DNA from 2 places in the Bradyrhizobium septentrionale genome. Region 1 is predicted to be linked to the other one. Evidence: riboswitches for the same ligand, from Rfam matches in the RefSeq annotation. Region 1 holds a riboswitch; the other holds the start of a gene.
What was found. Region 1 has a riboswitch for ZMP and ZTP ahead of HAP48_RS43495 (bifunctional 5,10-methylenetetrahydrofolate dehydrogenase/5,10-methenyltetrahydrofolate cyclohydrolase). Riboswitches for the same ligand answer to the same signal wherever they lie in the genome.

Region 2: linked by a shared signal. The riboswitch ahead of HAP48_RS10135 (serine hydroxymethyltransferase) and the one ahead of HAP48_RS43495 (bifunctional 5,10-methylenetetrahydrofolate dehydrogenase/5,10-methenyltetrahydrofolate cyclohydrolase) in region 1 are both predicted to bind ZMP and ZTP.

Annotation. Positions count from the first base shown of each region.
Region 1 covers NZ_CP088285.1:8,629,115-8,634,265, forward strand. The annotation lists gene HAP48_RS43480 (DUF1700 domain-containing protein) at 1-415, opposite strand, end outside; gene HAP48_RS43485 (PadR family transcriptional regulator) at 412-741, opposite strand; gene HAP48_RS43490 (MaoC/PaaZ C-terminal domain-containing protein) at 948-1,400, opposite strand; gene HAP48_RS43495 (bifunctional 5,10-methylenetetrahydrofolate dehydrogenase/5,10-methenyltetrahydrofolate cyclohydrolase) at 2,502-3,365, opposite strand; ZMP/ZTP riboswitch at 3,381-3,460, opposite strand; gene HAP48_RS43500 (hypothetical protein) at 3,676-4,080, shown strand; gene HAP48_RS43505 (hypothetical protein) at 4,197-4,724, opposite strand; gene HAP48_RS43510 (hypothetical protein) at 4,938-5,151, opposite strand, start outside.
Region 2 covers NZ_CP088285.1:1,727,626-1,732,776, reverse strand. The annotation lists gene HAP48_RS10140 (outer membrane protein assembly factor BamB family protein) at 1-1,630, shown strand, start outside; gene HAP48_RS10135 (serine hydroxymethyltransferase) at 1,650-2,930, opposite strand; ZMP/ZTP riboswitch at 2,965-3,049, opposite strand; gene HAP48_RS10130 (hypothetical protein) at 3,117-3,281, opposite strand; gene HAP48_RS10125 (helix-turn-helix domain-containing protein) at 3,371-4,249, shown strand; gene HAP48_RS10120 (amidohydrolase family protein) at 4,322-5,134, shown strand.

The DNA.
Region 1 (5,151 bases):
TGGCGATCGACGCAACCGCGGCGAGCTTGAACACGCTGAGCAACAGCCCGATCCCGACGATGCCGAGCACGAACATCACGAGGCCGAGGATCAGCACGGTGAGCAGCGCCGCGAACAGCAGCGGCAACAGGAAGAAAATGTCGACCGCGGCAAGACCGCCGAGCGCCAGCAGCGCCGAGGCCGAATTGCGCAGGCTGTGGTCGTTCTCCCAGCGGCGCAGGCCGGTCTCGGCGCGCAGCTCGCGCGCCAGCCGCGCGGGATCGCCGAGCGCGGCCGCGACGTCCTCTTCGCTGCGTCCCGCCGCAACACCCTCGTCGAAATAAGCGCTGTAGTCGTCGAGGATGTCCTCGGCCTCGCGCGCCGGCAGGCCGGCCAACCCGTCGGAGAGACGTCGCAGGAACGCCGCCCGGTTCATTTGCGCTCTCCGAGCAGCTGATCGACCGCGTCCGTGAACGCCTGCCATTCGCGTTTCTGGGCGGTGAGCGCCGCGCGTCCCGCCGGCGTCAGCCGGTAATATTTCCGCGGCGGGCCGCTGCTCGACTCGACGAGGCGCGTATCGACCAGCCCGTCATCCTGCATGCGGCGCATCAAGGGGTAGATCGTGCCCTCGCCCATGCCGATGCGTGAGGCGAGCGTGCTCGCGATCTCATAGGCATAGCTTTCGCCACGGGCCAGCAGCGCCAGCACGCACATCTCGAGCGCTCCCTTCTTGAGCTGAACCTGGATCGTCGATTCCGCCATCGAACTCCTGCGGGTGTTGGGAGCTATATATAGCAAGGTACCATGTAATGCAAGGTACATGTCCCGACCCCGTCGCTTGTCCGTCATTGCGAGGAGCGGTAGCGACGAAGCAATCCATGCCTCCGCGGTGGAAGCATGGATTGCTTCGCTTCGCTCGCAATGACGCGTGGGAAGCAGTTACCCGAATTACCGTGGGCTCATCCCGGCTACGCCCGCTCCTTGGCGGCCGGCCGCATGTGAATCAAAGCATCGAGCACGACGACGAGGACGGGACGCTGCTCGTCGTTGACCAGCTCCGTCCTGAAGATCACGACGGCGTCGCGCCGCTCCGGCCTGATGGTGATCCTCTGGATCTGCGACTGGCCGGTCAGCGTGGCTCCCGGGCGGACCGGACTGGGCAAACGAATCTCCAGGCTCCGCCCGACGATCCCCGCCACCTTGCTCCAGATCGCCTCGACGACGAGGCGCTGATAGATCGCAATGGTGTTGAAGCCGCTTGCGATCAAGCCACCGAACGGACCCGCCGCAGCCGCAGTGGGATCGGTGTGGATCGGCACGGGGTCATACTTGCCGGCGAACGCAAGTATCTCGGCCTCGCCGATCGTGTAGCTGCCGAGCTGGAACGTCTGGCCTTCGGTGAGATCTTCCGCATACAGCATCGCGCGCCTCCGCTTTACGGCACCACGATACGGTACGGCGCAAACGCCACAAAGGGCCGCGCATGCCCCCGGGCGATTGCAGAGACTTCTCGCGCCCTCAGGGTACGATCCCCCGGGGGAATACATGTGTTTCTTGCGTGCGTTGCGGTCCTAGAGCTTGAACAGGTCGTACTGGAGGACATCTAGCAATTCAGTGCGGTGCGGGCTTCCCACCCTGCCAGACCCAAGCCTCGGCTGGTTTCCAGTAATGCACTCGACCGCAGTGCGGACACTCGACAGGAAGCGAGACGCTGGGCAGCGTCTCAAGAATGACAGTCTCCGTGTCCAAACCAGTCTGAATGGGCTTCCCCGTCTCTGGGCAATTGATCAAAATATCGGGCATAAGGGACCAATCTGTCACAAGACTTAAACATAGTTCTGCCGCGCAAGTTTCGATAAACTGATACCCAAGTGGGATTGGGGTCAGTGCGATGAAGAAAACAGACGTAACGTGCCCAATCTGCGGCGCGGGCTTCCGACGCTTGGAGCTTTGGTCCGAACCGGGCTCCAAGGGCGAGTATCATTGCCTAGCTTGCGACCATCTACTTGAAGCCTATGACGGCACCAATCTGATCGCTTATCGGCTTACGATCCAACCAATGCGACCGCGCGAGCGGGGCCACTCAGCCGCGTAACAGAGTGACCCCGCCTTGCCCGCGCTGGTGATCCAACCCGCAGGCTAAGCGACAATTCCACCAAAGCTGCGTTGCAGTTTCGTGACAGCGAGAAACGCATCCGGCATAACCCGATTGGGTGATGAACCTCTCGGCCGTTCATGCTGACTCCTAGTTGCCAAGGATTTTGCATTTCCTCCTTGGGGCTAGAGCCAGCGCCGACCGCAGGAATTTTAAGCGGGCGGCGTTGTGCTGTTGAGGACGCACTGCGCCCAACAAAAGTATCCTAAGTTAGCCTTGTGGCGTTTGCGCCATAGTACCGTGACGATAGACGATCGCTGCGGGCTTTCCATGACCTCCTACGTCATCGACTTCGCGCGAGACGCCCGGACGCGATCAGTTGCGCGAGCGGCATCGGCCGCTCGCCCAACGCAGCACACATGCCGCGCTATTGCAGCCGTGCCGCCCTCGCCTTGGCCGCCTTCACGGTGTTCTCCATCAGGCAGGCGATCGTCATCGGGCCGACGCCGCGCGGCACCGGCGTGATCGCGCCCGCGATTTGCACCGCCTCGTCGAAGGAGACATCGCCGCACACCGTGTAGCCGCCGTCGGGCTTCTTGACGCGCGTGGTGCCGACGTCGATGACGATGGCCTGCGGCTTGATCCAGTCGCCGCGCACCAGGCCGGCCTTCCCCACCGCACTGACCAGGATATCGGCCTGTCGGCAGATCCTGCTGATGCCGCGGGTGTGGATGTGGGTCTGCGTCACGGTCGCCTGCTCCTGGAGCAGCAACGCGGCCATCGGCTTGCCGACGATGTTGGAGCTGCCGATCACCACGGCATGCGCACCGGTGAGATCAGGCCGTATCGACTTGATCAGGCGGAGACAGCCGAGCGGCGTGCATGGCACCAGCGCATCGTCGCCGTGAAACAGCCGGCCTGCGTTGAGGGCATGCAGGCCGTCGACATCCTTGGCGGGATCGACCGCAGCCATCACGCGCAATGCGTCGACATGGGCCGGCAGCGGCAGCTGGACGAGGATGCCGTCGATATCGTCGCGCGCGTTGAGCGCCTCGATCCTGGCCAGCAGATCGGCCTCGCTGGCGTCATCAGGCAGGCGTTCGACCTCGCCGCGCAGGCCGAGCCGTTCGGCCATCCTGACCTTGCTCTGCACGTAGATCTGGCTCGCCGGGTCACAGCCAACCAGCACGACCGCCAGCCCCGGTGCGCGGGGCAGCCGGTCCAGTTCGCTTGCAACCTGATCGACGACAATTTGGGCATGTGCATGCCCGTCGAGAATATTCGCCGTCATGGGACCTCCGTTTCGAAGCGGTGCCCAGGCGCGCGGCGTTCAGTCTCTGCGCTCCCCGATGGTGGTCCATCCAAGCGCCAGTCGCGCAGATGGCGCGGTCATACCCGCCCGGCCTGGCAAAGGCAAATCACGACGCCGGGCGAGCCAACCGCCGACGAATTGCCCTGCTTTTTGCCGGTGGATCGATGCCGGGTGAGCAACGTCTGGGGGTAGGATTCAAGTAAAACTTGCGCTAAGCCTCGGCGCTTGCCGGGCTTTTCCGGTCCCGGCGGCTCCTTTCCGGTCATCACGCCATTTCGGACATTTCGACATGAGACAGATCATTCTCGCGCTGGCGCTCCTGTATCCGGCTGCCGCGCTTGCCCAAGGCACCACCCCACCTGCCGCGGCCGACAAGCCGGCAGCGGCCGCCCAGCCCATGATCGGCGACAAGCCGCTGGTCCAGGTCGGCAAGAAGCCGGCGGCCAAGAAGGGCGAGAAGCCGCCAGCGCCCGGCAAGCCGCAATCGGTCGCGCAGAAGCTCCAGGCCTGCGGCGACATCGACGACGCCACCAAGGAGCGGCTGCTCTGCTACGACGAGATCTTCAAGCCGCAGCCCAAGCCGAAGGCGGCGCCTGCCAAGGGCGTCAATGAATGCCGGTTCGTCAAGGAAGAGGACGAGCGGCTGACCTGTTACAACGGTTTTGCCGACAAGATTCCGCGCCTGCCGCGGTAGCCGCGTAGCGCGGCACCTGCGCAATCGGCGCCCGGCGACCGGCCTGATATCGCGGACATGAAAATGCCGCCGCGAGCATTCGCGGCGGCGTATCGAGTGGGCTACGGAGATCCCGCTTACCAGGTCCCGAAGCCGCCAAAGAAGCCCATGCGCGGCTGCTGCTGCGCGATGCGATAGGGCTGGTACATCCCGGGCTGCGCCAGCCGCATCGGCTGCTGGGGATGGGAGTGGACCCGCGCGACCTTGCGCTTTTTCGGTGCCTGCGGCTGGGCCTGCGCCGGCTGCTCAGCCGGCTTGGCTTCGGCCACGACCGGCCCCTTGCCCGCGTCAGCCTTCTCCGGCGGAATGAACTGGGCGAACGTATTGCGGACGCGGGACTGCGCCGACGCATCGCGGTCAGCCGGCGGGGCTGCAGCGGCCACGGCGTTCACCTGCGGCGGAACGATGGCCGGCACGCTGGTGTCGTACACCACCCGCTCCGGCAATTTCTGGGTCGACTTGATGCGCACTATGGTCTTGTCGACACCGGGCGACGACAGGCCCTGGCTGGTGACCACGGCCTCTTGCGGCACCACGAGGTTGACGACGAAGAGCAGCGCGAGCAGCACACCACCCATGTACAGGAAATAACGCGCCACAGGCATTTGGTAGCTCCCCCCGCGCTACGGGCGCGGTTCATCTTGGCGCGACGACATCAGTCATCGCGCAACGAACTCATCGTTTGCGCATGATCACCCGGACAGACGCCATCGCGCTCCCGGGTCGTTCTCTAACGGTCGGCTTATTAGTTAGTTCCTGCCTGGCCGTTACGGTTCACCCGCCAAGTCAATTCCCGGTCACTTTTTCGGGAATGGGGATTAAACGCGGCTGGCGGTCACGACAGAGCATTTCGCCTTGTTTGCGTTAACGTTGACGAACCCGATCAGCATCCGCGAGTAGGTCTTGCGGCTTTTCATGGCAATGGTGTCCGATATCAGCCGCTTGCGCTCGGTCAGGGGGCTGCCGTCGCGGCGGATGAAGGCGCAGGCGATCTCGATGTCCTTGACCGCGAAATCATTGGCGTTGCGCAGC
Region 2 (5,151 bases), 2.9 Mb from region 1:
GGCATCCTTCGCGCAGGGGCTGACCGGTGACGAGCGCGCGGCGGTCGCCTCGCTCGTCACCGGCAAGGCCGCGTCGCATGCGTCGACCGGGAACGCAGGCCAATGCGCCCCGAGCGAGGCCGGCTTTCCGCAGCCGACCGATGGGCCAGGGTGGAACGGTTGGGGCGCGGATCTCAACAACAGCCGGTTTCAGCCGGCGGCAACGGCTGGCCTCACATCAGATGAAGTCCCTCGGTTACGTCTGAAATGGGCGTTCGGATTCCCGAACACGTCCACCGCCTTCGCTCAGCCGACCGTCGTCGGCGGCCTGCTGTTCGTCGGCGGCGGCGACCGCAAGGTCCACGCCCTCGACGCCAAAAGCGGATGCACCCGCTGGGTGTTTCCGACCGAGGCGGCGGTCCGCACCGCGATCAGTTTTGCCCCGCTGGACAACGGCCAGCCCGCGATCTTCTTTGGCGACGTGTTCGCCAACGTCTACGCCGTGAATGCTGCGACCGGCGCGCTGATCTGGAAGAGCAGGGTCGACGACCATCTGGCCGCCCGGATCACCGGCGCGCCCGTCTTCCATTCCGGCGTCGTCTATGTCGGGGTTTCGTCGATCGAGGAGGCCACGGGGTCGCGGCCGACCTACCAATGCTGCACGTTTCGCGGCAGCGTCGTTGCGTTGAAGGCCGAGACCGGCGCGCAGATCTGGAAGAGCTACACCATTCCTGAAACGCCGCATCCGACCAAGACGAACGCCATCGGCACCCAGCTGTTCGGTCCGGCCGGAGCGTCGGTCTGGTCCGCGCCGACGATCGACGTGCAACGCGGGGCGCTCTATGTCGCGACGTCGAACAGCTATGCCGATCCGGCGACCGATACCAGCGATGCCGTCCTCGCATTCGATCTGGCGACCGGCCGGATGCTTTGGCATCAGCAGGCCACGCCCAGGGACAGCTTCGTCGTTGCGTGTTTCGGCACCGACCAGTCGAACTGTCCTGACAGCCGCGGTCCCGATCATGATTTTGGACAATCGCCCATCCTGGTGAGCCTGCGTAGCGGGCAACGCGTGCTGGCGATCGGCCAGAAATCCGGCGTGGTCCATGCGCTGGATCCCGACAATGAGGGCAAGATCCTGTGGCAGACGCGGATCGGCCAGGGCGGCCCGTTGGGCGGGACCGAATGGGGCTCGGCTGCGGACCAGGACCGTATCTATGTCGCCAATTCGGACGTGCGGTTTCTAAGGGACGGCACGAGGCGTCTGAACTCAAGCGAAGGCGGCGGCCTGTTCGGGCTGGATCTCGCGACCGGGAAGATCACGATGCAGGTGGCGCCGGTGGCCTGCGGCGACCGCCCCCAGTGCAGCCCGGCGCTGTCGGCCGCGATCACCGTGATTCCCGGCGTCGTGTTCTCGGGCGGCGTGAGCGGCTTCTTGCGCGCCTATGCGACCGATGACGCACGGCTGCTTTGGGAGATCGACACCGCCCGCGACTACACTACGGTGAATGGCGTCTCGGCCCGTGGCGGTGCCATGGACGGACCGGGTCCGATCGTTGTGGATCACATGCTGTACGTCAATTCCGGCTACGCGCAGTGGAGCGGATTGCCCGGCAACGTTCTGCTGGCCTTCGAGGTCGGCAATCCCTGATGCGCCGGTGTGCCGCCGATCAGTTCGGTCCGGAGGCGGACACCACGCCCGGAACAGGAAAAGCCCGGCACATCTCGGTGCATTCTGACCTGAGGCGCGCGACGACCGTATCGTCTCCATTCGCCTGCAGCGCCGCCGCGATGAACCCGCCGATACGATGCATTTCGGCTTCTCCCATGCCGCGCGTGGTCGCCGCCGGTGTCCCAAGGCGAACGCCGCTCGGCCGCAGCGGCGGGCGCGGATCGTCCGGAATGACTTGCTTGTTCGTGGTGATGGCGATGGCATCGAGCACGTCCTCGGCCGCTCGCCCGTCCAGTCCGACGGATGCTGCCGTATCGACGACCATCATGTGATTGTCGGTCCCGTCGGTGACCAGCTTCATCCCGCGCTCCATCAGCGCGCCGGCAAGCGCCTTCGCGTTGCGCAAGACCTGCCGTGCGTAGGCCTGGAAATCCGCCGTCGCCGCCTTCCTGAGCGTCACGGCAATCCCCGCCACGACGTTCATGTGAGGTCCGCCCTGCAAACCGGGAAAGACCGAAGCATCGATCCGGCCGGCATGTTCCTTCCGGCACAGGATGATCCCGCCGCGGGGGCCGCGCAGCGACTTGTGGGATGTCGTCGTCATGACGTCGAAGCCGGCATCAAGCGGATTGCGCATGACGTCAGCGGCAACCAGTCCGCCATAATGGCTCACGTCAGCCATCGTCAGCGCGCCGACCTCGTCGGCAATGCTCTTGAACGCCGCATAGTCCAGGTCGCGCGGATAGGAGCTGTAGCCGCACAACACCATCTTCGGGCGCGCTTCACGCGCCATCGCGCGCAATGCGTCGAAATCGATCGCGCCGCCGTTTGACGGCGCCGTCTTGTAGCGAATGAAGTTGAACAGGCGCCCCATGTGGGACACCGGCGCGCCATGGGTGAGATGACCGCCATGGGACAGGTCCATGGCGAGAATGGTGTCGCCGGGATTCAGTAGGCCGAGATAAACGGCCTGATTCATCGGTGACCCGGAAAGCGGCTGAACGTTGGCGTGCCCGGCACGAAACAGCGAGCAGGCCCGCTGCCGCGCGAGGTTCTCGATGTTGTCCGTATACTGCTGGCCGCCGTAGTATCGGCGTCCCGGATATCCTTCCGAATATTCATTGGTGAAGACCGATCCGAGCAGTTCGAGCACCTCCGGGTAGGTGTAATTCTCGGACGGAATCAGTTCGACGCCGTCCTGCTGACGGCGCTCTTCGCCCGCAAGGGCGGCGGCGATCTCTTGATCGTTGATGGACAGTTCGTTGCGAAACGACGGCATGCTCGGGCTCCTCAACACGCTGTTTTTCCAGCAGATGGGTTGCCCAGGCGATCGGCGTCGTACCCTTTGCGCTTCACCGTGGTCAATTCCACGTTGGCTCGCCAGTCGCGCGAAAGGACGAATGAGCACGGAGACTCTTCGTAGAGCATAACTTAGCCGACCGGCGGACCTTTCGCAACGACCAGTTCAATGACCGCGAATAAGGGCGATGCCACTTTCGCGGCCGACGCCGGCAGGCATCATGCCGCCGAACGGCATCATATAGCTGAAGGCGCGCAAGGTGTTCACCCGCACGGTGCCGGCGAGCAGCTGCTTGTCAGAAGAGCCGATCATCGCGAACCAATGGGCCACCTTCTACACCGGCGGCTTTGCGTTTAAATTGCCGCTACGGAGGTGTATGATAGATCAGTCGTAAGTGCATTCAACAGCGAACCAAGCAATTGCTGATCAAGCGTCGAAAACTGATGACCGTTGGTCCGATCAAAACGGACAAAGGCGAAGACAGCGTCTTCGCCCATCCCTCGTTCTACGCTGAATTCGCACCGCGCGACGATCAGGCCGCCTTTGTGGACTCGATCTATATCCTGAAAGACCGGGGCCGGCTGACGGAAAGCCGGATATCGTTCGCTTCCCCGCTCAAGGAGCTTGCCTTCGTATTCCGGGAAGGCGATTCGGCCGGCAAAGTGGTCTTCAACGAGCCGAGCCTCAATTGCAGAAGAAAAGGAAGGGCGTTCTTCGGTTGGATCGTCGGCGTCAAGTTGAAACCGAATTGCCCGGGAACGCCGAGCGTCCACAATCCGACGATCGTCGCGTGTCGCGATGCGCTGGCGCGAATCGTCCGGGACAGTCCATCGTGCTTTGACATCCTCGACAGCGTGGATCTGATGTTACTCGCGCTCGCGCGGAAGGCGAGGCCCCCCTCGATCCTGGGGTGCGACCCGCTGGATGCGCCGCATGGCCGGGTGAGCGACCTGGCGGGCCATATCGGTAAATCGGTCCGGACGCTGCAGAGGCGAGTGCGAACGTCGACCGGTTGCCCGCCCAAGCGTTTTCTTGCCGTGCAGCGGTTCCGTCGCTCGGTCTACGAAATCGCGGCGGGAGGCGATGGTCTGTCGGGGATTGCATCTGATCTCGGATTTTCCGATCAGGCCCACCTCACCAGAGAGTTTCGGCGACACGCCGGTGTCACGCCCGGGGCGTTCCGGCAGGCGTGGGGCAGGCCCCGTGCGCAGGCTGTCCGATTTCTTCAAGACGCCGAACGATCCTCGCGTCTAGTGATGGCGGTGTGGCCACTCGGGACCACGACCGAATCCGGTTGAGCAGGTTCGCCCTTCACGCTGGCAGGTCGCGGGCCGTCGCCTCGATCCATCGTCAGACGCGGGCAGCTCAGAATGATCATCGACGCCTGGATGCAGCATCCGAATCCCGCTTGGATCGGGGATCCGATGTTCGAGTCGTTGCGTCGGTGGAGACCCGGCAAATGGTCGGAAACGGCGCCCCCTATCGGAGACACGCTTGCCGAGATGGATCGTGCAGGCGTTTCTATGGGCATGCTCTGTGGCTGGCACGGTCCGGGCGGGCCGATGATCAGTAACGACGAGGTCGCCCAACACTGCCAGGCTCACCCTGACCGCTTCGTTGGAATCGCTTCGGTCGATCTCTTCCGCCCGATGGACGCGGTACGAGAGTTGAGGCTGCGCGTGAAGAGAGACGGCTTTAAGGGACTACGTATTCTGCCCTGGGTGTGGGGGCTGCCGCCGGACGATCGCCGGTACTATCCTCTGTTCGCGGAGTGCTGCGAACTCGATATCCCGTTCTGCACGCAGGTCGGACACGCGGGGCCTCTGCGCGAATCCGAACCGGGGCGTCCCATTCCCTATCTCGATCGTGTCGCGCTCGAATTTCCCGAGCTTCGCATTCTCGGCGGCCATATCGGCGTCCCGTGGCTCGGCGAGATGTTATCGCTGGTCATGAAGTACCCGAACGTCTTCATCGACACATCGGCCTACAAGGTCAGCCGCTACCCGTCCGATCTCGTCGGGTATATGCGCGGCAACAAAAGGCATCGGGTTCTCTTCGGATCCAACCATCCCTTCTGGCCCGCAGGTGAGTGCCTCGCCGGTCTCGACGACCTCCAACTCGGCGTCGACGCCCGTTCGGCATTCTTGACCGACAACGCGTGGCGTCTGTTCAAGCTTGCCTGATCTTTCGCAACCATAGG